DNA from 3 places in the Isoptericola sp. NPDC057191 genome. Region 3 is predicted to be linked to each of the others. Evidence: riboswitches for the same ligand, from Rfam matches in the RefSeq annotation. Region 3 holds a riboswitch; each other region holds the start of a gene.
What was found. Region 3 has a riboswitch for thiamine pyrophosphate ahead of ACFT55_RS06280 (bifunctional hydroxymethylpyrimidine kinase/phosphomethylpyrimidine kinase). Riboswitches for the same ligand answer to the same signal wherever they lie in the genome.
Positions count from the first base shown of each region.

Region 1: it holds a riboswitch for thiamine pyrophosphate, as region 3 does, so the genes downstream of both, thiO (glycine oxidase ThiO) here and ACFT55_RS06280 (bifunctional hydroxymethylpyrimidine kinase/phosphomethylpyrimidine kinase) in region 3, are expected to answer to the same signal.
Region 2: it holds a riboswitch for thiamine pyrophosphate, as region 3 does, so the genes downstream of both, ACFT55_RS12160 (thiamine ABC transporter substrate binding subunit) here and ACFT55_RS06280 (bifunctional hydroxymethylpyrimidine kinase/phosphomethylpyrimidine kinase) in region 3, are expected to answer to the same signal.

Region 1 is NZ_JBHUWC010000151.1:1,712-9,115, reverse strand. Features, by position in the region: gene guaA (glutamine-hydrolyzing GMP synthase) at 1-613, opposite strand, end outside; gene thiE (thiamine phosphate synthase) at 670-1,344, opposite strand; TPP riboswitch at 1,367-1,469, shown strand; gene thiO (glycine oxidase ThiO) at 1,461-2,723, shown strand; gene thiS (sulfur carrier protein ThiS) at 2,720-2,953, shown strand; gene ACFT55_RS15905 (thiazole synthase) at 2,963-3,793, shown strand; gene ACFT55_RS15900 (ThiF family adenylyltransferase) at 3,836-5,047, opposite strand; gene ACFT55_RS15895 (DUF3817 domain-containing protein) at 5,044-5,433, opposite strand; gene ACFT55_RS15890 (ABC transporter ATP-binding protein) at 5,522-7,315, shown strand; gene ACFT55_RS15885 (ABC transporter ATP-binding protein) at 7,312-7,404, shown strand, end outside.
Region 2 is NZ_JBHUWC010000087.1:8,510-15,913, reverse strand. Features, by position in the region: gene ACFT55_RS12175 (sulfite exporter TauE/SafE family protein) at 1-825, shown strand, start outside; gene ACFT55_RS12170 (PAS domain-containing protein) at 989-1,774, shown strand; gene ACFT55_RS12165 (DUF4235 domain-containing protein) at 1,783-2,070, opposite strand; TPP riboswitch at 2,191-2,294, shown strand; gene ACFT55_RS12160 (thiamine ABC transporter substrate binding subunit) at 2,366-3,451, shown strand; gene ACFT55_RS12155 (ABC transporter permease) at 3,427-5,154, shown strand; gene ACFT55_RS12150 (ABC transporter ATP-binding protein) at 5,154-5,957, shown strand; gene ACFT55_RS12145 (response regulator) at 5,998-6,699, opposite strand; gene ACFT55_RS12140 (sensor histidine kinase) at 6,696-7,404, opposite strand, start outside.
Region 3 is NZ_JBHUWC010000027.1:8,772-16,175, forward strand. Features, by position in the region: gene ACFT55_RS06270 (ABC transporter ATP-binding protein) at 1-543, opposite strand, end outside; gene ACFT55_RS06275 (ABC transporter ATP-binding protein) at 609-2,633, opposite strand; gene ACFT55_RS06280 (bifunctional hydroxymethylpyrimidine kinase/phosphomethylpyrimidine kinase) at 2,687-4,384, opposite strand; TPP riboswitch at 4,375-4,491, opposite strand; gene ACFT55_RS06285 (hypothetical protein) at 4,570-5,205, shown strand; gene ACFT55_RS06290 (YcnI family protein) at 5,283-6,038, shown strand; gene ACFT55_RS06295 (copper resistance CopC family protein) at 6,035-6,679, shown strand; gene ACFT55_RS06300 (hypothetical protein) at 6,795-7,404, shown strand, end outside.

The DNA.
Region 1 (7,404 bases), on a different contig from region 3:
CCGGCGTCCAGTCGGCCTTCAGCCCGGCGCCCTCGTACAGGAAGCGCTCCAGGACGGCCTGCCCGTGGGCCGAGTGCTTGACCTCGGGGTGCCACTGCACGCCGTACAGGCGCCGGTCCGTGTCCTCGAACGCTGCGACGGGCGAGCCGGAGGACGTCGCGAGCACGTCGAAGCCCTCGGGCGCGGCGTGCACGGAGTCGCCGTGGCTCATCCAGGCGGTCTGGTGGTCCGGCGTGCCGGCGAGCAGGACGCCCGCGTCGCTCACCTCGACCTCGGTGCCGCCGTACTCGCGCTGCCCCGTCTGGGCGACCTCGCCGCCGAGGGCCTGCGCCATCGCCTGGAAGCCGTAGCAGATGCCCAGCACCGGGACGCCGGCCTCGAACAGGGCCGGGTCGACGAACGGCGCGCCCGTGGCGTACACCGACGACGGGCCGCCCGAGAGGATGATCGCGGCCGGGTCCTTGGCGAGCATCTGCTCGACCGTGGCCGTGTGGGGCACGATCTCGGAGTAGACGCTCGCCTCGCGCACGCGGCGCGCGATGAGCTGGGCGTACTGGGCGCCGAAGTCGACGACCAGGACCGGGCGGAGGGAGTCGGTGGCGGGAGACGTCACCGGGTCATCCTATCCGCGCCCCGCGGACCCCCGGCCCGCTGCCTGCGTCGGGTAGGTCACCCCGCGCCCAGCCGCTCGCGCAGCTCGCGCGCCGCGCGCTCCGGGTCCGGCGCCTGCGTGATCGCCCGCACGACGACGACGCGAGTCGCCCCGGCGTCCAGCACGGCGCCCAGCCGCTCGCCGTCCACCCCGCCGATCGCGAACCACGGCGTGGTGGGCCGGGTCGCGGCGACCTCGCGCAGCAGGTCGAGCCCCACCGCCGCGCGACCGGGCTTGGTGGGCGTCGCCCAGAGCGGGCCGACGCAAAAGTAGTCGACGTCCGGGTCCGCCTCCGCGGCGGCCGCCTGGGCGGCCGAGTGCGTCGAACGACCCAGCGCGGGCCCCGGCCCCAGCAGCGAGCGGAGCGCGGGGACCGGCAGGTCCCGCTGACCCGTGTGCACCACGGGCGCCCCGGTCAGGCCGGCCACGTCCGCCCGGTCGTTGACCGCCCACAGCGCGCCGTGCTCCGCGGCGACGCGGGCCACGACCTCCTGCAGCTCGAGCTCACGGACCACGTCGAGCGACCTGTCCCGCAGCTGCACCACGTCCACCCCGCCCGCGAGCGCCGCGTGGAGGAAGTCCTCGAGGTCGCCGCGGTCCTCCCGGGCGTCGGTGCACAGGTACAGGCGGGCGGCGGCGAGGCGGGCACGCGTCGTGCCCGGGGCGGCGCTGGTCGTGGTCACGCCGGTCAGGGTAACCACGGCCCGCGCTACAGTGGCCGCGCACGGGAGCCCCGGACGGGGCTGAGAGGGCGTAGGAGCCGACCGTCGAACCTGATCTGGGTCATGCCAGCGAAGGGAGCACACCCATGCCCACCTCTGCACGTCCGCCCGCCCGCGACGTCGTCGTCGTCGGCGGCGGCATCGTCGGGCTCGCCGTCGCGTGGCGCGCCGCCGCAGCCGGGCTCACCGTCACCGTCCTCGACCCCGCCCCCGGCGACGGCGCGAGCCGCGCCGCCGCGGGGATGCTCGCCGCCGTCAACGAGGCGGACTTCGGCGAGCGGGACCTCGCCCGCCTCAACCTCGCGGCGGCGGCACGCTGGCCCTCCTTCGCCGCCGGCCTCGCCGCGGCGAGCGGCCGCGACGTCCCCCTCCTGCGGGCCGGCTCGCTCGCCGTCGCGTACGACGCCGACGACCTCGCCCTCCTGCGTCGCGCCCTGGCCCTGCACCGCGCCTGGGGGCTGGCGTCCGAGGAGATCTCCGCCGCCGACGCGCGCCGCCGCGAGCCGTACCTCGGCCCGCGGCTCGCGGGGGCTGCGGTCGTCGAGGGCGACCTCGCCGTCGACCCGCGCGGGGCGCACGCGGCGCTCGTTGCTGCGCTCGATGTTGCGCGCGGTGCCCCGCTCGGTGCCCCGCTCGACGGCGCAGCGGGCGGCACGGTGGTCCGGCAGGGCGCCGTCCGGCTCGAACGCTCCCCCACCGGCCGCGTCGTCGCGGTGCACGACGACGCCGGCACACGGCACGCCGCGGGCGCGGTCGTGCTCGCCACGGGCGCGACGGCCACCGGCGCGCTGCTCGACGGGCTGCCGCAGGTGCGGCTGCCCGTCCGGCCCGTCAAAGGGATCACCCTGCGGCTGGACGCCGGGCCCGGCCTGGCGCTCGAGCACGTCGTGCGCGGGACCGTGCAGGGCCGGCCGGTGTACGTCGTCCCGCGTGCCGCGGGGACCGGCGCAGGAGCGGGCAGCGGACCGAACCACCGCGAGATCGTCGTCGGCGCCACCACCGAGGAGCGCCCCGACGACCGGCGCGCCGAGGCCGGCGGGGTGTTCGCCCTCCTGCGCGACGCGCGCGCCCTCGTGCCCGGGATCGACGAGGCGGCCCTCGTCGAGGTCACGCCGCGCGCCCGCCCGGTCACCCCCGACAACCTGCCGCTGGTGGGCCCGACCGCGGCGCCCGGCCTGCTGGCCGCCGTCGGGCACGGGCGCAACGGCGTGCTGCTCGCGCCGCTGACCGCGGACGCCGTCCTCGCCGCGCTCACCGACCTCACCGACCCCACTGACCCGGGACCGGCCGCCGCCGCGCTCGCGGCCACCGACCCCCTCCGCTTCGCGACCCGAGGAGCCCCCGCATGAGCACCCCCACCGCCGTCGTGAACGGCGCGGCCTACCCCCTGCCCGGGGCGGACGGCGACGGTCTGGAGGGCGTCGTCGCCGCGCTCGTCCCTGCGTTCGTGGCCGACGGCGTCGCGCAGGGGATCGCCGTCGCCGTCAACGACGCCGTCGTGCCCCGCGGCCTGTGGGCCGCCACCCGCATCGCGCCCGGCGACCGGGTCGAGATCGTCACCGCCGTCCAGGGCGGCTGAGGAGGAACCATGACCAGCACGCACCCCACGCCCGCCACGAGCCTCGTGCACGACCCGCTGGTGGTCGCCGGCACGGAGGTCGGTTCCCGCCTGGTCATGGGCACGGGCGGGGCCGCCAACCTCCTCACGCTCGAGGACGCGCTGGTCGCGTCGGGCACCGGCCTCACCACGGTCGCCATGCGCCGCGTCGCCGTCCGGCCGGGCGGCGCCGGCCAGGAGGACGGCGGCATCTGGGGCCTCCTGGGACGGCTCGGCATCCGCGCCCTGCCCAACACGGCGGGCTGCTTCTCCGTCCAGGAGGCGGTGCTGACCGCGCAGCTCGCGCGCGAGGCGTGCGGCACAGCCTGGGTCAAGCTCGAGGTGATCGCCGACGACGTCACCCTCCTGCCCGACCCGATCGGCCTGGTCGAGGCGGCGGACCGGCTGGTGCGCGACGGGTTCGTCGTGCTGCCCTACACGAACGACGACCCGATCCTCGCCCGACGCCTGGAGGACGTGGGCTGCGCGGCCGTCATGCCCCTCGGTGCGCCCATCGGGACCGGGCTGGGGGTGCTCAACCCGCGCAACATCGAGGCGATCGCCGCCGCCGCGCACGTCCCCGTCATCCTCGACGCGGGGGTCGGCACGGCGTCGGACGCCGCGCTCGCCATGGAGCTCGGCTGCGACGGCGTGCTGCTCGCCACCGCCGTCACGCGCGCCGCCGACCCGGTCCGGATGGCGCATGCGATGCGCCTCGCCGTCCAGGCCGGGCGGCTCGCCGCCGGTGCGGGGCGCATCCCTCGCCGCGAAGGAGCCCTGGCCAGCTCCTCTCCCGACGGTCGGCTCGACCTGGCCCTCTGACCGCGATGCCGCGCCCGGACCTTTCGCGGCGCGGCGCGCGCCCTATCGCGCCGCGGCGAGGAGGAGCGCGGGGGCGCCGCCCTCCACGGACCGGGCGTCGACGCCGACGGCCCGGGCGACGTCGGCCACGCGTGCCGAGCGCGCACCCGCCGCGCACACCAGCAGGACAGGACGGTCGGTCGGCAGCTCCGCGCGCACCGCGGCCGCGCCGTCGGGCCCGAGGAACCTGCCGCTCGGCACGAGGCGCGACCCCGCGACGGGCAGTGCCTGGGCCTCCCAGTCCTCGCGCACGTCGACGAGGGTCACGGGCTCGCCGCCCGCGAGCAGCGCGGCGGCGTCGCGCGCGGTGACGCTGGCCGGTCCCAGGACGGCCGTGCCTCCGGCCGGGCGCGCCGCCGACGCGGGCAGGCCGCAGAACGCGGCGTACGCGTCGTCGTCGGCGAGCAGCGCGGCGACGGGCGCACGCGTCGGGTCCGGGCGGACGGCGAGCTGGCGCCAGGTGAGGTCCAGGGCGTCGTAGACCGCGATGCGGCCGAGGAGGGTGGTGCCGGCGCCGGTGATCAGCTTGACCGCCTCGGTGGCCATGACCGAGCCGACCGTGCCGCACAGCGCGCCCAGGACGCCCCCCGTGGCGCAGTCGGGCACGGTGCCGGGCGGAGGCGGGACGGGGAAGACGTCGCGGTAGGTCGCTCCGCGCTCGCGCGTGCCGTCGGCGAGGCGCGGTGCGCCCCAGAAGACGCTCACCTGGCCGTCGAACTGGTGGATGGCGCCCCACACGACGGGCACGCCCAGGATCTCCGCGGCGTCGGACACGAGGTAGCGCGTCGGGAAGTTGTCCGCACCGTCGAGCACGAGGTCGTAGCCGCGCAGGATCCCGAGCACGTTCTCCGGGGTCAGCCGCTCGGCGTGGGCGACGACGTCGACGTCCGGGGCGAGGTCCGCGAGGCGGTCCCGGACGGACTCGACCTTGGGCCGGCCCACGTCGGCGGTGCCGTGCACCACCTGGCGCTGCAGGTTGGAGAGGTCCACGACGTCGTCGTCCACGACGCCGACCGTGCCCACCCCGGCGGCCGCGAGGTACTGCAGGGCCGGGCTGCCCAGCCCCCCGGCGCCCACGACCAGCACGCGCGCCGCCGCGAGCCGCCGCTGCCCCTCCGCGCCGACCCCCGGGAGCGGCAGGTGCCGGGCGTACCGGGCGAGCCGCGCGGCGTCGAGCGCCGGGCCGGGCGCGACCAGCGGGGCGAGCGACGTCATGCCGAGTACCGCTCCGCGAGCGCCGCCAGCTTCGCGTCGGCGTCGCCGTGCACGCGCTTCTCGAGGATGAACGACATCACCGGCACGACGCCGGCGAAGACCATCGCCGCGAGCCGGCCGAAGCCCCAGCGCATCTTGGACCAGAGGTCGAGGACCGTGACGAGGTACACCACGTAGATCCAGCCGTGCGCGAACGGGACCCAGCCCAGGTAGTCGACGACGACGCCGACCTCGATCACGTACTTGAAGAAGAGCTCGACGCACAGCACCAGCAGCATCGCACCGGTGAGGATCGCCATGAAGCGGTAGCGCGACAGGGCCCCGCGGGCCTTGCGGATGGCGGTCTCGGCCTGGCTGGCGGTGGGGGTCTGCTGCGGCGTGCTCACCCCAGCATCGTAGGCGGGGTCGGGGGCGCGGCGGACCGCGGACCCTGTTAAATCCGTCGCCCGGTGTCGGACGGCGTCCGTAGGGTTGATCCTCGTGCGCCCCCTCCCTCTTCCCGACGTCGGCAACCCTCCCCTGTCGTCCCCCGCCCGGCTCCTGGCCTGGCAGGGCTGGCGGCAGCGCGACGTGCTGTCGAAGTCCCTGGTGGCGGGCGTCGTGGCCATGCTGGCGTCGGCCGCGGCCCCGCTGCTGATCGGCCGTGCCATCGACGAGGGCCTGTCGCAGGGCTTCGGCGCACCCCTGTTCCTGTGGTGCGGCGCGATGCTCGGCGCCGCCCTGGTGATCGTCGTCGCCGGCATCTTCAACCACGTCTGGGACGTCGAGAACTGGGTGCGGGCGTCCCTGTCGTTCTCGCAGCTCGTCGGGTACAAGGCCTCGCGCGCCGGGCATGCGATCACGCGCAAGCTCCCCACCGGCGAGGTCGTGTCCGCCGTCGCGAACGACGCCCTGCGCGTCGGCGACATGTTCTCCATGGCGGGCCGCTTCACCGGCGGGGTCATCGCGTACGTCGTGGTCGTGGCGATCATGCTGTCCCAGCACGTGCAGCTCGGGCTCGTCCTGGCGCTCGGCATCCCCGCGGTCGCCCTCGTGCTCGGCCTCCTGGTCAAGCCGCTGCAGTCGCGCCAGACGACGCAGCGCGAGGCGACCGGTCGGCTCACGTCGCTCGGCGCGGACACCGTCTCGGGCCTGCGCATCCTGCGCGGCATCGGCGGCGAGGACGAGTTCGCCGCCCGCTACGCGCGCCAGTCGCAGGAGGTGCGCCAGCAGGGCGTGCGCGTCGCGGTGCTGCAGTCGGTGCTGGACGGCCTCCAGGTGCTGCTGCCCGGCCTGCTGGCCGCCCTCGTGCTGTGGCTCGGTGCGCGCGCCGCCGTGCGGGGCGAGATCACCAGCGGCCAGCTCGTCACCTTCTACGGCTACGCCGCGTTCCTCGCCTGGCCGGTGCAGATGGCCACCCAGATGCTGCAGATGGTCATCCGCGCCGTGATCTCGTCGCGCAAGATCCTCGACGTGCTGCGTGTCACCGAGGCGACGCCGTCCGCCGGGACGCCCGCCGACGCGCCGCCCGCGGGCGCCGAGCTGGTCGACGAGGCCAGCGGCCTGGTGCTGCGTGACGGTCGCGTGGTCGGGCTGGTCAGCGCGGACCCGGACGCCTCGGCACGCGTCGCCACGCGGCTCGGGCGGCTCGACGACGAGGCCGAGGCGGGCACGCCCGTGCGGCTCGGCGGGGTGCTGCTGGCCGAGCTCGACAAGGAGGCCCTGCGCCACCGCGTCGTGGTCTCCGAGGCGACACCGCACCTGTTCTCCGGCGTCCTGGGCGAGGCGCTCGACGCGCGCGGGCGCGCCACCGAGGCCGACCTGCTGGCCGCCATGGTCACCGCCGACGCGCACGACGTGCTCGACAGCGTGCCCGGCGGCCTCACCGGCGAGCTGCCCGAGAAGGGCCGGTCCCTGTCGGGCGGGCAGCGGCAGCGCGTCGCGCTGGCGCGCGCCCTGCTCACGGAGCCGGAGATCCTCGTGCTCGTGGAGCCCACCAGCGCGGTGGACGCCCACACCGAGGCGCGGATCGCCGAGCGCGTCAGCGAGGTCCGACGCGGCCGCACCACGCTCGTGGTCACCGCGAGCCCGCTGGTGCTCGACCACGTCGACGAGGTCGTGCTGCTCGACGGCGACGCCACGGTGGCCGCCTCCGGCACGCACGCCGAGCTGCTCGCCCGCCGCGACGCCCACGGCGCCGCGTACCGAGCCGTCGTGGGCCGGAGCATGGCCGAGGACGCCGAGGACGCGACGACCGACGAGATCGACCTGGAAGGAGCCGCGCGATGAGCGCCCCCACCGCCGCACCCGCGGCCAACCCCCACCTGCTCCCGATCGCCGACCGCGCCGAGGTGAACCGCACGGTGGGCCGTCTGTTC
Region 2 (7,404 bases), on a different contig from region 3:
ATCGGCACCAACCCGGCGGCTGCGTCCGCGACCGTCCACCTCGCGGAGGTCGGCACGACGCTCGCGTCCGGCGCCTCCCACTGGCGCTTCGGCAACGTGGACTGGAAGGTCGTCCTGAAGATCGGCATCCCGGGTGCGGTCGGCGCCTTCGCGGGCGCGACCTTCCTCTCCTGGCTCTCGACCGAGATCGCCAAGCCGCTGATGTCCCTCCTGCTGCTCGGGCTCGGCCTGTACGTGCTGCTGCGGTTCACGCTGCGCGGCCTGCGCACGGACCGCCTCGGCCAGCCGCTGCGCAAGCGGTTCCTCACCCCGCTGGGCCTCGTGGCCGGCTTCATGGACGCCACGGGCGGCGGCGGCTGGGGCCCGGTCGGCACGCCCGCCATCCTCGCCAGCGGCCGGATGGAGCCGCGCAAGGTCATCGGCTCGATCGACACCAGCGAGTTCTTCGTGGCCGTCGCCGCGAGCCTCGGCTTCCTGTTCGGCCTCGGCACGGCGGGGATCGACCCGTCCTGGGCGCTCGCGCTGCTGGTCGGCGGCCTCATCGCGGCCCCGATCGCCGCGTGGCTCGTCCGGCTCGTGCCGCCGCGCGTCCTCGGCTCCGCGGTCGGCGGCATCATCGTGCTCACCAACGTGCGCACCCTGCTGAGCCTCGACTCCTTCCCGGTGGACGCCGGCGTGCGCTCGCTGGTCCTGGGGATCATCGCCGCCGGCTGGGCCGCGGCCGTCGTGTACTCGTTCCGTCAGCACCGCAAGGCGCTGGCCGAGGAGGCCGCGGAGGGCGACGTGACCGTCACGCAGGCAGCCGCCCCCACGCCCGCCGTCTGACGTCCTGCCGACCCGCGCCCCTGCGGCCGCCGCCCCGACCTCCGGGGGCGCCGGCCGCAGGGGCGTCGTCGCGTGCGGTGGCGCCGTCGCCCCGTCCCGGTACCGTGGTGAGGCCAGGAGAACTGCGCGCCGGACCCAGCTGCACGGCACTGGGAGGTGAGCCATGTCGTTGCCCAGCACGCCGCACGATCCCCCGCGCCGCGAGCTCGTCGCCCTCGCGGAGCTGCTCGGCGCGGGCAGCCAGCTGCTCGTGGGCCAGTACCGCGTCGAGGTCGCCACGGGGGCGTGGTGGTGGTCGGACGAGGTCTACCGCATCTTCGGGCGGGAGCCCGGCAGGATCGAGCCCGGGCCCGAGGTGCTCCGCGCGCACCTGCACCCCGACGACCGTGAGCGGCTGTCCCGCACGGCGGCGGTGGCGCTCGGCACCGGCCGGCCCTTTGCAGGCGGCCACCGCGTGGTCGACGACCACGGGCGCACCCACTCGGTCGTCGTCACCGGGCAGGCGCGGCACGGGCCCGACGGCGCGTCGTCGCAGCTGGTCGGGTACGTCATCGACACCAGCCCCGTGGTGCGGGACGCGCTCGAGCGCGAGGCGCACCGCGCCGTCTCGCGCGCCTTCGTCGCCGCCGCGGCCTCCGAGCAGGCCAAGGGCGCGATCATGGCGGTCTGCGGCGTCGACGAGTCGGTGGCCACCGAGGTGCTCGGGGACGTCGGTGCCCAGGTGGGCGTCTCCGCCCAGTCGGCGGGGGAGCAGGTGATGAAGGAGCTCACGCGGCCCGTCAGCGACCGCGACTCCGCGCTCACCGCCGCCGAGGTGCTCCGGTCCGCCCCGCCCGCCCAGGACGCGGCGGACCGGCTGAGCCACGCCCTCGCCGCAGTGCGACCGGTGGAGCGGCCCCACGGCCACGACGCGCAGCTCGCCCGCCGGCGGCCGCGCGCGAGCCGCTGAGCGCGGCGTCAGCGACCGAAGCGGGCGGCCGCGCGGACCGCGCCCTTGCGCGCGAGCCGCTTCGCCAGCACCGCGACGCCACCTGAGACGGCGGCGAACGTGACGGCCTGGATCACGGAGATCTCGTCGTCGTCGATGTTCGTGGGAGCGACGCTGCCCGTCGTCCGCTCCCAGACCACCCCGATCAGCTTCTGCGCGACCCATCCGGCGCCGATCGTCAGCACCACCGTGCCGACCTTCACGCCCAGCGGCTGCTCGGTGTCCTTCACGTGCTCTCCCTCGGTCGTCCCCGGCATGGCCGGAGGGTGGTCGTGCGGCGTCCACGGCCCGGCGAGGGCGTCGTGGCACGTCAGGCATGTCACACCCTGGGGCGCGGACAGGACCACGGTAGCGCGGCACCGGTGTGTAGGCTCGTGCTGATACGACAGGGGAGCGCCACCGGCGCTGAGAGTGCGGAACGCCGCAGACCCTCGAACCTGATCCGGTTAGCACCGGTGGAGGAAGTCGGGAATCTCGTTCCCTGCGGGAGGCCGCACCACGACGGTGCCGGACGCCCGCAGGACCCCCTTCTCGCACGCTGAGGAGGACAGCATGACCCACAGGACCACGCGGACGACCGCGGCCCTCGCCGCGCTCGCGCTGCTGCCGCTGCTCGCGGCCTGCGGCGCCGACGGGGCCACCGGCACCGGCAGCAGCGGCGGCGACGCGGCGGGCGACCCCGGCACGGTGACGCTCGTGACGCACGACTCGTTCGCCGTGTCGGACGACGTCCTGGCCGCGTTCGAGAAGAAGTCCGGCCTCACCGTCAAGCAGGTCGCGCCCGGAGACGCGGGCACCCTCGTCAACCAGCTCGTGCTCACCAAGGACGCTCCGCTGGGCGACGCCGTCTTCGGCGTGGACAACACGTACGCGACGCGCGCCGTCGACGCCGGGGTCTTCGAGCGGTACCAGCCGACCGACCTCGACCCGCAGGTGGCCGCCTACGCCCCGGACGACCTCGCAGGCACGCTCACCCCCGTGGACGTCGGCGACGTGTGCCTGAACCTCGACGACGGCTGGTTCAAGGACCACGACGTCACGCCGCCCGCCACGCTCGAGGACCTCACGGAGCCGGAGTACCGGGACCTCACGGTCGTCACCAACCCCGCGACGTCGTCGCCCGGGCTCGCGTTCCTGCTCGCGACGATCGGGGCCTTCGGCACCGACGGCTGGCAGGACTACTGGGCCGGCCTGCGCGACAACGGCGTCAAGGTCGCGGAGAGCTGGGAGGACGCGTACTACGTGGACTTCTCCGGCGCGGGCGAGGGCGGCACGCGGCCGATCGCGCTGTCGTACGCCACCTCGCCGGCGTTCACCGTGAGCGACGACGGCACGTCCTCCACGACGAGCGCGATGCTCGACACCTGCTTCCGCCAGGTCGAGTACGCGGGCGTGCTCACGGGCGCGGCGAACCCGGAGGGCGCGAAGAAGCTGGTCGACTTCCTGACCACGGGCACGTTCCAGGCCGACGTCCCCGGCCAGATGTACATGTACCCGGCGGACCCGGACGTGCCGCTGCCCGCCGACTGGCAGCGGTTCGCGCCCCTGGCCGACAAGCCGTTCGAGGTGGCGCCGGCCGACGTCGCCGCGCACCGTGACGAGTGGATCGAGCAGTGGACGGCGACGGTCGTCGGCTGACGCGCGGCGTCCGCGCGAGCCGGTGGGGCGCCTGGCTCGGGTGGGGCGCCGCCGTCGTCCTGCCGCTGGGGTTCCTCGCCGTCTTCTTCGCGTGGCCGGTGGTGTCGCTCGTCCTGCAGGGGTTCTTCACCGACACCCCGGCGGGCCGGGTGCTCGACCTGTCCGGCTTCGCCGACGTGCTGTCGCAGCCGCGCACCTGGCGCATCGTCGGTCAGACGCTGGCGCAGGCCGTCACCGGCACGCTCCTGTCGGTGCTGCTCGGCCTGCCCGGCGCCTACGTGCTGTACCGCTGCCGGTTCCCGGGGCGCACGCTCGTGCGCGGCCTGGTGACGGTCCCGTTCGTGCTGCCCAGCGTGGTCGTGGGCGTCGCGTTCCGCGCGCTGTTCGCACCCGGCGGCGTGCTCGGGTGGGCCGGGCTGGAGGAGAGCTTCGCCGGCATCGTCCTGGCGCTCGTCTTCTTCAACTACGCGGTCGTCGTGCGGACGGTCGGCGGGATGTGGGAGCGCCTCGACCCGCGCGCCGAGCAGGCGGCCCGCGCTCTCGGCGCCACGCCCTGGCGGGCCTTCCGCACCGTGACCCTGCCCGCCCTCGGCCCCGCGATCGCATCGGCCGCCGCGGTGGTGTTCCTGTTCTGCGCGACGGCGTTCGGCGTCGTCCTCGTCCTCGGCGGGCTGCGGTACGGCACGATCGAGACGGAGATCTGGATCCGCACCACCCAGTTCCTCGACCTGCGCTCCGCGGCGGTGCTGTCGGTGCTGCAGCTCGTCGTGGTCGCCGGCGCCCTGCTGGTCAGCTCCCGCGCCCGGGCGCGCCGGGAACGCGCGCTGCACCTCACCAGCGACCGCGTCTCCGCGCACCGGCTGCGGCTGCGCGCGGGCGCCGACCTGCTGCCCGCGCTCGTCACCCTCGTCGTGGTGGCAGGGCTGCTCGTGCTCCCGATGGCCGGCCTCGTCACCCGCTCCCTGCGCACCGGCGACGGGGCCTGGAGCCTCGCGAACTACGCGGCCCTGGGCACCACCGGCGGCCGCAACGCCCTGACGGTCACGGTGTGGGAGGCGCTCGGCAACTCGCTGCGCACGGCCGCCTGGGCCGCGGCGATCGCCGTCGTCGTGGGCGGGCTCGTGGCCCTCGTCGTGTCACGCCGCCCGCGACGGGCCGGCCTGCGGCGCGCCGTCGGCGTGCTCGACGCCGCGTTCATGCTGCCGCTCGGCGTCTCCGCGGTCACCGTCGGGTTCGGCTTCCTCATCACGCTGGACCGGCCGCTGGGGCTCGACGTCGACCTGCGCACGTCCGGCGCGCTCGTGCCGATCGCGCAGGCCGTCGTCGCGATCCCGCTGGTCGTGCGCACGATGCTGCCGGTGCTGCGCGCCATCGACCCGCGCCTGCGCGAGGCGGCCGCCACCCTGGGGGCGGCGCCCGGACGCGTGCTGCGGTCCGTCGACGGCCCGCTGGGCGCACGCTCGCTCGGCCTCGCGATCGGGTTCGCGTTCGCCGTCTCGCTGGGGGAGTTCGGCGCGACGTCGTTCCTCGCCCGCCCCGAGACGGCGACGCTGCCCGTCGTGATCTTCCGCCTGATCGGCCGGCCCGGGGCCGAGAACTACGGGATGGCGCTCGCGGCGTCCGTGGTGCTGGCCGTCCTCACCGCGACCGTCATGATGGTGGCCGAGCGCCTGCGGGGCGACCGGCCGGGAGGGGAGTTCTGATGGAGCAGGCCCGCGAGACGACCGGGCTCGCCGTCCGCGACGCCGTCGTCCGGTACGGCGGCACGCGCCGCCGGCCAGGGGCGGTCGCCGTCGACGGGGTGTCCCTCGACGTCGCCGCCGGCGAGATCGTGGCCCTGCTCGGGCCGAGCGGCTGCGGCAAGTCGTCGCTGCTGCGCGCGGTCGCGGGCCTGGAGCCGCTGGCGGGCGGCTCCGTCGCGTTCGACGGCGTGGACCTCGCGGGCGTGCCCGTGCACCGGCGCGGCTTCGGACTGCTCTTCCAGGACGGCCAGCTGTTCCCGCACCGGGACGTGGCGCGCAACGTGGCCTACGGGCTCGAGACGCAGGGCGTGCCCCGCGCCGAGCGGGCCGAGCGGGTCGCCGCGCTCCTCGCGGAGGTCGGGCTGGACGGCTACCAGCAGCGGTCCGTCGCGACCCTCTCCGGCGGGGAGAAGCAGCGGGTCGCGCTGGCCCGCTCCCTCGCCCCCCGCCCGCGGCTGCTGCTGCTCGACGAGCCGTTGTCCGCCCTCGACCGGCGGTTGCGCGAACGCCTCGCCGTCGACGTCCGCGACACCCTGCGGGCCACCGGCACCACCGCCGTGTTCGTCACGCACGACCACGACGAGGCGTTCACCGTCGCCGACCGGGTCGCGGTCATGGACGCCGGGCGGCTGCTCCAGGTCGACGCCCCCGACGTGCTGCTGCGCGCACCGGCCAGCGACCGGGTGGCGGAGTTCCTCGGGCTCGCGGCCGACCCGGCTGCGCGGACGACCGCGGTGACGAGCGGGACGGGACGCGACGGCTGACGAGCGCGCCAGCGAGCCGGAGGGTTCCCTGTGGGGGGCTTCACGCCTCCCCGGCGTCGTGCACCAGCAGCGCGACCTGGGTGCGGTTCTCCAGCCCGAGCTTGTCGAGCACGCTCGACACGTGCGCCTTCACGGTCGGCACGCTGAGGTAGAGGCGGCCGGCGATGTCGGCGTTCGACGCCCCGCGGCCGAGCTCGACGGCGACGTCGCGCTCGCGCGCCGTGAGGGCGTCCAGCGCGGCCCGAGCCTGGTCGCGGGCACCGTCCGACCCGGCGACCGCCGCCATGAGCCGACGCGCCACGTCCGGCGCGAGGACGGGCTCGCCCGCGGCCGCCGCGTGCACTGCGGCGGCGATGCGGGCCGGCGGCATGTCCTTGAGCAGGTAGCCCACGGCGCCCGCACGCAGCGCCCCGCCGACCTCCTCCGCCGTGTCGAACGTCGTCAGCACGACCACGGCCGGCGGGGACGGGCGCGCCCGCACGCGCCGCGTGGCGGTGATGCCGTCCACGCCGGGCATGCGCAGGTCCATCAGCACGACGTCGGCGGGGTGCGCGTCCAGGACACCGGGAACCTCCGCCCCGTCCGCCGCCTCCGCCACGACCCGCACCCCGTGCGCGCCGTCGAGCATGAGCCGCAGGCCCGCCCGCACCAGCGCGTCGTCGTCCACCAGGACGAGCCGGACGGGCGCGGGGTGCGGGGCGTCGGGCGGGGTCGCGGGGCCGGGCTCCGGCGTCGTCGTCACACGTCCCACGGTAGCCACGCCTCGACCACGAAGCCGCCCGCTCCGTCGTGCACGTCGTGCGGCCCGGCGTCGAGCGTGCCGCCCAGCAGCGTGGCGCGCTCGCGCAGGCCGACCAGGCCCGTGCCCGTGCCGGTGCCCGCCGGAGACGCGGCGCCCGCCGCGGCGCCGTCGTCCGCCACCCGGACCCGGACCTCGCCCGGCCCGCACGCGACCGTCACCCGCACGGCAGCGCCGGGCGCGTGCCGGCGCGCGTTCGTGAGCCCCTCCTGGACCACCCGGAACACCGCCGTCGCGACCGCGGCGGGCGGGACGGCGTCGGGGGACGACCCGCCCGTGCGCTCGTAGGCCACGGAGGTCCCGGCGGCCCGGGAGTCGTCCACCAGCCGGCGCACGTCGTCCAGGCGCGGCACCGGGCCGAGGTCGTCCGGGCCGGCGCGCAGCAGGCGGATCACCTGACGCAGGTCCTCCAGGGCGTCGCTCACGCCGGCACGCACCCGGCCGGCGGCGGCCGCGAGCTGCGCCGGGTCCGCGTCGGGCCGGTACTCCAGGGCGCCCGCCGTGGCTGCCAGGAGCGACAGGCGGTGCGCGAGGGTGTCGTGCATCTCGCGGGCGATCCGGGTGCGCTCGGCGGTCCGCGCCTCGGCGACGTGCTGCTCCGCCTCGGCCTCCGCGCGGCGCGCACGATCGCGCAAGGACCACAGGACG
Region 3 (7,404 bases):
GCTCAGGCCCGTGAAGACCATGAGCATCAGCGAGGACACGACGCCCGTGAGACCGCCGTCGAGCAGCTCGCGCAGCGCCTCGAGGTCGGACGTCTGGCGGCTGATGATGCGCCCCGACGTGTACGACTCGTGGAACTCCAGGCTGAGCAGCTGCGTGTGCCGGAACACCCGCCGGCGCAGGTCCAGGAGCACCCCCTGGGCGATGCGCGCCGCCTGCCGCACGTACGCGCCGGCGCACACGCCGCCCACGACGGCCGCGACGAGGTAGGCCGAGCCGACCAGCACCAGGGTGCCGACGTCGCCGTCCATCAGGTCGGGCACGGCCTCGTCGATCGCGAGGGACACGAGCCACGGACCGGCCACCTGGCCGAGCGTGGAGGCGACGACCAGGACGCCGGCGACGCCGAGGGCGCCGCGCCGGGGCCGCAGCATCTCGCCGAGCAGACGCATCGAGCGGGACCGGACAGCGCGCGAGGTCTCCTTGTCGAGGCGGGTGGCGTCGTCCGAGGTCGCGTCGGTGGGACGACGGCGCGCGTCGGTCACGTCGGCGGAGTCGGCGGGCTGGGCGGGATCGGCGGGACCAGCGGGACCGGGCGTGGTGGGGCGGCTCACCGGTTGACCTCCTCGGTCTGGGTCTGCTCGGACGGCTCCCGGTCGGCGTGCTCGGCGCACTCCTCCCAGTCCTGCTCGAGGCTGGAGATGACGTGCCGGTAGTGGGCGTCCGTCGCGAGCAGGTCGCTGTGGGTGCCCACGGCCGTGATCCGCCCGTCCTGGAGCACCGCGACGCGGTCCGCGAGCGCCACGGTGGAGGGGCGGTGGGCGATGACGAGGCTCGTGGTGCGGTCGAGCACGGCCCGCAGCCGGGTGGTGACGGCTTCCTCGGTCGCGACGTCGAGCGCGGACAGCGGGTCGTCGAGCACGAGCACGGCGGGTCGGGCGGCAATGGCGCGGGCGAGGGCGAGGCGCTGGCGCTGCCCGCCGGACAGAGACAGCCCTTCCTCCCCGATCCGCGTCTCGACCCCCTGCGGCAGGTCGGCGACGAAGCCGGCCTGGGCCACCTCGAGGGCCTCGTGCAGGCGACGCTCCCGTTCGGTCTCGGGCACGGCGTCCGGTCCTTCCTCGGGGACGCCGAGCAGCACGTTGTCCCGCACGGACGCGGAGAACAGCGTCGGGTCCTCGAAGGCGACCGCCACGGCGCGTCGCACGTCCTGGCGACGCATGCGCCGGACGTCCACGCCGTCGAGCAGGACCTCGCCGCCGGTGACGTCGAAGATGCGCGGCACCATCATCGCGAGGGTGGACTTGCCGGAGCCGGTGAGCCCCACGAGGGCGGTGGTCGTGCCGACGGGCAGGTCGAGGTCGACGTGCTCGAGCACGGGGTGGGCGGAGTCCTCGTACCGGAACGACACGTCGCGCAGCTCCAGCCGGCCGTGGGACTCGCCGACGTCGACGGGGTCGGTGGGGTCGGCGAGCGGGTTCGGGGTCTCCATGACCTCGAAGAAGCGGTCGACCGCGGTCCGGGCGTTCAGCGTCATCGAGAGCGTCATGCCGAGGTCGATCACCGGGCCGTTGATCACGGCGGCGGTGAGGAAGAACGCGACGAGGCTGCCGACCGTGATCTGGCCCTGCGCGGCCAGGACCGTGCCGAGCACGAGGCACACCGCGAGGGTGATCTCGGGGATGAGCTGCAGCGCGGTGGTGACGGTGGCCTGGTTGCCCGCCTTGCGGATCTCGGTCTGCCGCAGTTCCTCGGCCTGGTCGGTGAACGACTCGAGGGCGTCGCGACCGCGGCCGAAGGCCTTGAGGACGCGGATGCCGTGCACCGACTCCTCGACGGTGGTGGCGAGGTCGCCCGACTGGTCCTGCGACAGCCGCGCGATGACGCGGTAGCGGCGCGAGAAGCGGAACGCGATGACCGTGACGGGGATCGCGCCCGCGAGGTACACGAGGCCCAGCCAGCCGGCGGTGGCCAGGAGGATCCCGACGCCGACGACGATCGTCACGGCGCTGACCACGAGCTGCAGGAGGCCGAAGATCAGCCAGCGGCGCAGCAGGCCGAGGTCGCCCATGATGCGGCTGAGCAGCTGGCCGCCCGGCCACCGGTCGTGGAAGGCGACCGGCAGGTCCTGCAGGTGGCGGAACAGCGACATGCGCATCTCCGCCTCGATCCGCGTGCCGGGGTACATCACGAGGTTGCGGCGCAGCAGGACGAAGCCGGCCTCGGCGACGCCGAGCACGAGGACGAGGACGACGGGGACCACGAGGGCGCCGAGGTCGTGCGCCGCGGCGCCCTCGGCGAGCGGGCCCTCGACGAGCTCCTGGAGCACGCGCGGGATCGCGAGCGCCGCGAGGCTGGCGCCCAGCGCGGAGAACAGGCCGCCGACGAGGCGGGGCACGGCCGGCCGGACGTACGGGTAGAGCCGCCGGACGGACGCGATCGTCGAGAGCTCGGAGCCCGCGGGTGCGGCGGGGGCGGCTGCGCCGGGCGGGCCGGCGGACCCGCCCGGCGGGGTGCCGGGCGCGGCGGGTCGACGGGATGCGGAGGAGGCGGAGCTCCTCCGGGGACTGTCGGAGGGATCGGCGCTGCTGGCGCCTCGGCTGCTGCTGCGCGGTGCGCGCGTGGTGTCGGGCATCACAGTCATTCTCTCACCGGCCGCCGACACCCTTGCCCCGGTCACCCGGCATGTCACCCGATCGGGACACCGCTTACCGTCGTCCGGCGTGCCGGGAGCGCCGCGTCCTGCCCCGGAACGTCGCCCTGCTCGCGCTGCCCGGTCTGGTCGAAGAACGCCAGCTCGTGCCTGCACGACCCGTGGAAGGCTGCGGCCATCCGCTCCTGGACGACCGGGCCGGCAGCGCCGGCGACACGGCGGAGGATCGCGACGGCCTGCCGGGTCGCGGCGGCGAACGCCTCGTCGGCGTACGTGCCCAGCCAGGCCGAGTACGGATGGCCCGGGCGGTCCAGGGCCGCCAGCCGCTCGCCGACGTCCTGGTAGATCCAGTAGCAGGGCAGGACGGCCGCCACGAGGGTCGCGTAGTCGTCGCCGGCGGCACGCAGGTGCTCCAGGTAGGCGGCCGTGGTGGCGCTGGCCGGGACGTCCCGGGGCTCGCCCCCCAGCCAGCGCGTGTGCAGGTCGAGCTCGGTCACGAGCGCACCGTGGGCCCCGCCCGCCCAGAAGGCCTGCTCGGCGCGGGTGGGTGCGAGCTGGCTGACGCGGGCGAGGCAGCGCGCGTACTCGCGCAGGTAGATCGCGTCCTGCTCCAGGTAGGTGCGGAAGTGCCCGGGGGCGAGCGACCCGTCACCGAGAGCACGCACGAAGGGCAGGTCGTCGACGGCCGCACGCACGGGTGCCGCGTGGTCCCACCAGCGCGCGACGACGTCCCGCCCCGCCGGGCCGCCGTCTGGTTCTGGAGCCGGTGCTGGAGCCGGCTCGGGAGCCACGGCGCCGGACGGCGTGCTGCCCGCCAGGTGGTCGACCGGACCGTGCCCGGCGCCGACCCGCAGCGCCTCCCCCGCACGGATCGCCGCGGTGAGCCACGCCTTCGTGCCACGCAGGGCCTCGGCCCAGTCGCCGGTGCGGACGTACCGGACGGCCAGGCCGCTGGACAGCGAGCAGCCCGTCCCGTGCGTGGCCGTGGTGCGGACGCGCTCGCCCGGGACCTCGACCAGCACGCCGTCCGGGCCCACGAGCGCGTCCGGCGCGCCGGCGTCGGCACCGGCACGCGCGCGGGACCCGTCGAGGTGCCCGCCCTTGGCGAGGACGAGCACGTCGTACCGGGCGGCGAGACGCCGCGCCTGCCGGAGCGCCGCGGCCCAGTCGGCGGCGGGCGGTTCCTCGGCGAGCACGGCGAGCTCCGGCAGGTTCGGGGTGACGACGTCGACCCGGGGCAGCAGGTCCCGCACCGCACGCTCGGCCGCCGCGTCGAGCAGACGGTCGCCGCTGGTGGCCACCATCACCGGGTCCAGCACCACCGGGGGGCGCGACGACGTGGCGCCGCGCGGCAGCCCGTCCAGCCAGGCCCCCACGGCGCGCGCGACGGGCGCGGACGCGAGCATGCCGATCTTCACGGCGTCGATCGCCACGTCGTCGGCCACCGCCTCGAGCTGCGCGGTGAGGAACTCCGCCGGCGGGACGTGCACGCCGCGCACGCCCCGGGTGTTCTGCGCCGTCAGCGCGGTGAGCGCCGCCATCCCGTACCCCCCGGCCGCTGCGACGGCCTTGAGGTCCGCCTGGATCCCGGCTCCCCCCGACGGGTCGGAGCCGGCGACCGCGAGCACGCGGGGCCGGCGAGGGGCGGCTGTGGTGGCGGCGAGCGGGCCGCAGCCCACGCCGGTGGAGACCTCGGTGGAGTCGGAGCTGTCGTGACGCGCGCGCACGCTCATGTCGACATCCCTTCGCTAGTACGAGCTAGATCAGGTTCGACGGGTGTGATCTCAGCGTCTCGTCGCCGGCCGGGGCCGACGGGCGAGAGGCACCCCGTGTCGTTCGGCGTCACGGTAGCCCACCGCCCGCGGGGACCGCTCGCCCGTCCGCCAGGGAGCTCCCCCGCCCGGGATAGGGTGCGGGGGTGTCCGTGGTCGTCCGTCGTGTGCGCGAGCTTCTCGTCGCCGGCACGACGCTCAGCATCGCGGCCGCCGCGCACCTCGTGGCCGGTGGCACGCTGCCCGGCACCCCCCTGGCCTGGCTGGTCGTCCTGGCGCTGTCCGCGCCGCTGGCCGTGTGGACCGCGCGCCGTCGCCTGACGCTGCGCCGCCTGCTGCCCGCCATGGTCGCGCTGCAGCTCGTGCAGCACACCGCGCTGTCGGTCCTCGGCGCGGGCGGCGGCGGGACCGGCTCGGCCACCGCCCTGACGGGGCACGCCGCCCACGACCTCGGCCCTGGCTCCCTGCCGCCGGCGACCGCCGCGGTGCTCCATCACCACGCCGCCGTGGGCGGGACGGCCTCCTGGATGCTCGCCGCGCACGCCGCCGCCGTCGTGCTCACGGCCCTGCTGCTCGCGGCCGGTGACCGGGCCGCCGCCAACGTCGTCGCCCACCTGCGGCACGTCGCCGTCCTGGTGCAGAGCGCGCCGGCGCTGCCCGTGGCACGCCGGCGGACGGTCGTCAGCGCCGCAACCTGGAGCCCGCGACCCGGGAACGCCCGCCGCCGCCCCGCGCCTCGCGGGCCCCCGCGGCTGTCCGGCGCCCTCCTGCGCGCCGCCTGAGCCTGCCCTGGTCCGAGGTCGGACGAGGGCAGGTCCCTCGTCGTCCCACGACTCTCGACACTCTGGAGCAGACAGCCATGTCCACGACCACCCCTGCCCGTGCCCGGCGCACCCGCCGCCTCGCCGGTACCGCCGCCCTCGCCCTCCCCGCGCTCGTGCTGGCGGCCGGCGCCGCGTCGGCGCACGTGACGGTGACGCCCGACTCGGCCGCGGCCGGCGCGTACGCCACCTTGACGTTCAAGGTCCCCAACGAGTCCGCCGACGCCTCGACCACCCGGGTGAAGGTCACCCTGCCGTCCGACACCCCGTTCACCAGCGTGTCGGTCGAGCCGGTGCCGGGCTGGACCGCGAAGGTCACCCAGGCTCCCCTGCCCGAGCCCGTCGAGGTGCACGGCACCGAGGTCACCGAGGCGCCCGCGGCCGTGGTGTGGACCGCCGACGACGCGGACGCCGCCATCGCGCCGGGCGAGTTCCTCCGCTTCACCGTGTCGGCGGGAGCCGTCCCCGAGGGGGTCGACGCCCTCACGCTGCCGGCCACGCAGACCTACTCCGACGGGGAGGTCGTCCAGTGGGACCAGGAGGCGACCGGCGACACCGAGCCCGAGCACCCCGCTCCGGTGCTGCACGTCGAGCCTGCGACCACCGAGGGCGGGCACGGGGACGCCGCGTCGGCGGGCACGGCGGCCACCACGGGCACGGCCGACGCCGGTGACGGGTCGGGCGACACGCTGCCCCTCGCGCTGGGCGCCGCCGGCCTCGGCCTCGGGCTCGTGGGCGCCGTGACGGGTTTCGTCGCGCTGGCCCGCACGCGGACCCGGACGGCGCAGCGGTGACGCCGCGCGGACGGGACGCGCGCCGCGGCGGAGCCCGGCGCACGCTGCTCGCGGGCATCGGTGCGCTCGGGCTCGCCCTGGCGGGCGCGGTTGGCGCGGCCGCGCCCGCGAGCGCCCACAACGTCGTGGTCGGCTCGACCCCCGAGGCGGGCTCCACGGTCACCCAGGCGCCTGACTCCGTCGACATCACGTTCGACGACGTCGTGCTGAACCTGTCCGCGGACGGGTCCAGCACCGTGGTCTCGGTGACGGATCCCGCCGGAGCCGAGCGCGCCACCGGGTGCCCCACCACCCAGGACCGGACGGTGTCGGTGCCGGTGTCGCTCGGTCCTGCGGGCACGTACACCGTCGACTGGCGCATCGTGTCGGCCGACGGTCACCCGACCAGCGGGAAGTTCTCGTTCACGTACGACCCGCCGGCCGGGTCGTCCCCGGCGGACCCGGCGTCCCCGGCAGCGGGGTCGGCGGCCTGCGGCGCGTCGGCGGCGCAGCCCGACGGCCAGGACGCCGGAGCCGGCACGGGCGCGGACGAGGGCGGGGCGTCGGACCTGGTCGTGGTGCTCGGCATCGCGGGCGGGGTGGTCGTCCTCGCGGGCGCGGCCGTCCTCGTGGCGCTGCGCGTGGCGCGCCGGCGCGGCTGACGCGACCCGCGCGGACCTGTGCGGAGGACGACCGGGGGCGACGTGGTCGGGCAGGGGCCCGGTCACGCCGCCCCCGGCTCTCCACGCCGGGCGGACGCCGCCTACGATGCCGACCATGGATGCGGGGCAGATCGTCGGGATCGCGACGGGCGTCGTCGTGGTGGTGGTGCTGGTGACGGCGGTGGCCGTGTGGGCCGCGCGCCGCCGGAGGGCCGCACGCCAGAGGGTGTCGGCACGGGAGGCGGAGCTGGGTCGGCTCGGCGCGGAGGCCGGTTCGGCGCTGGTGCGCACCGACGAGCGGGCCCGCCTCGCCGAGGACGAGCTCGCGTTCGCGGTGGCCGAGCTCGGTGAGCGCGAGACCCGCGACCTCGCCCCGACCCTGCGGCGGGCGCGGGAGAGTCTCGGCGAGGCGTTCCACCTCAACCAGCTGCTGCACGACGAGATGCCGGACACCGACGAGCAGCGGCAGGAGTGGTCGGCGCGGGTCGTCGACCTGTGCCGCTCGGCCGGCGGCTTCCTGGACGAGCTCGACCGCGGCCTGGCCGGGCTGCGGCAGACCGTGCGGGCGACGCCGGACGTCGTCGCCCGCGTCGACGGCGAGCTGGCGCGGGTGCGCGAGGCCATCCCCGCCGCGCGCGCGGACCTCGAGCGGCTGCGGGGCCAGTACGCCGAGCGGGCGCTCCTGCCCGTCGCGGACAACCCGGACCAGGCGGAGCGGCTCCTCG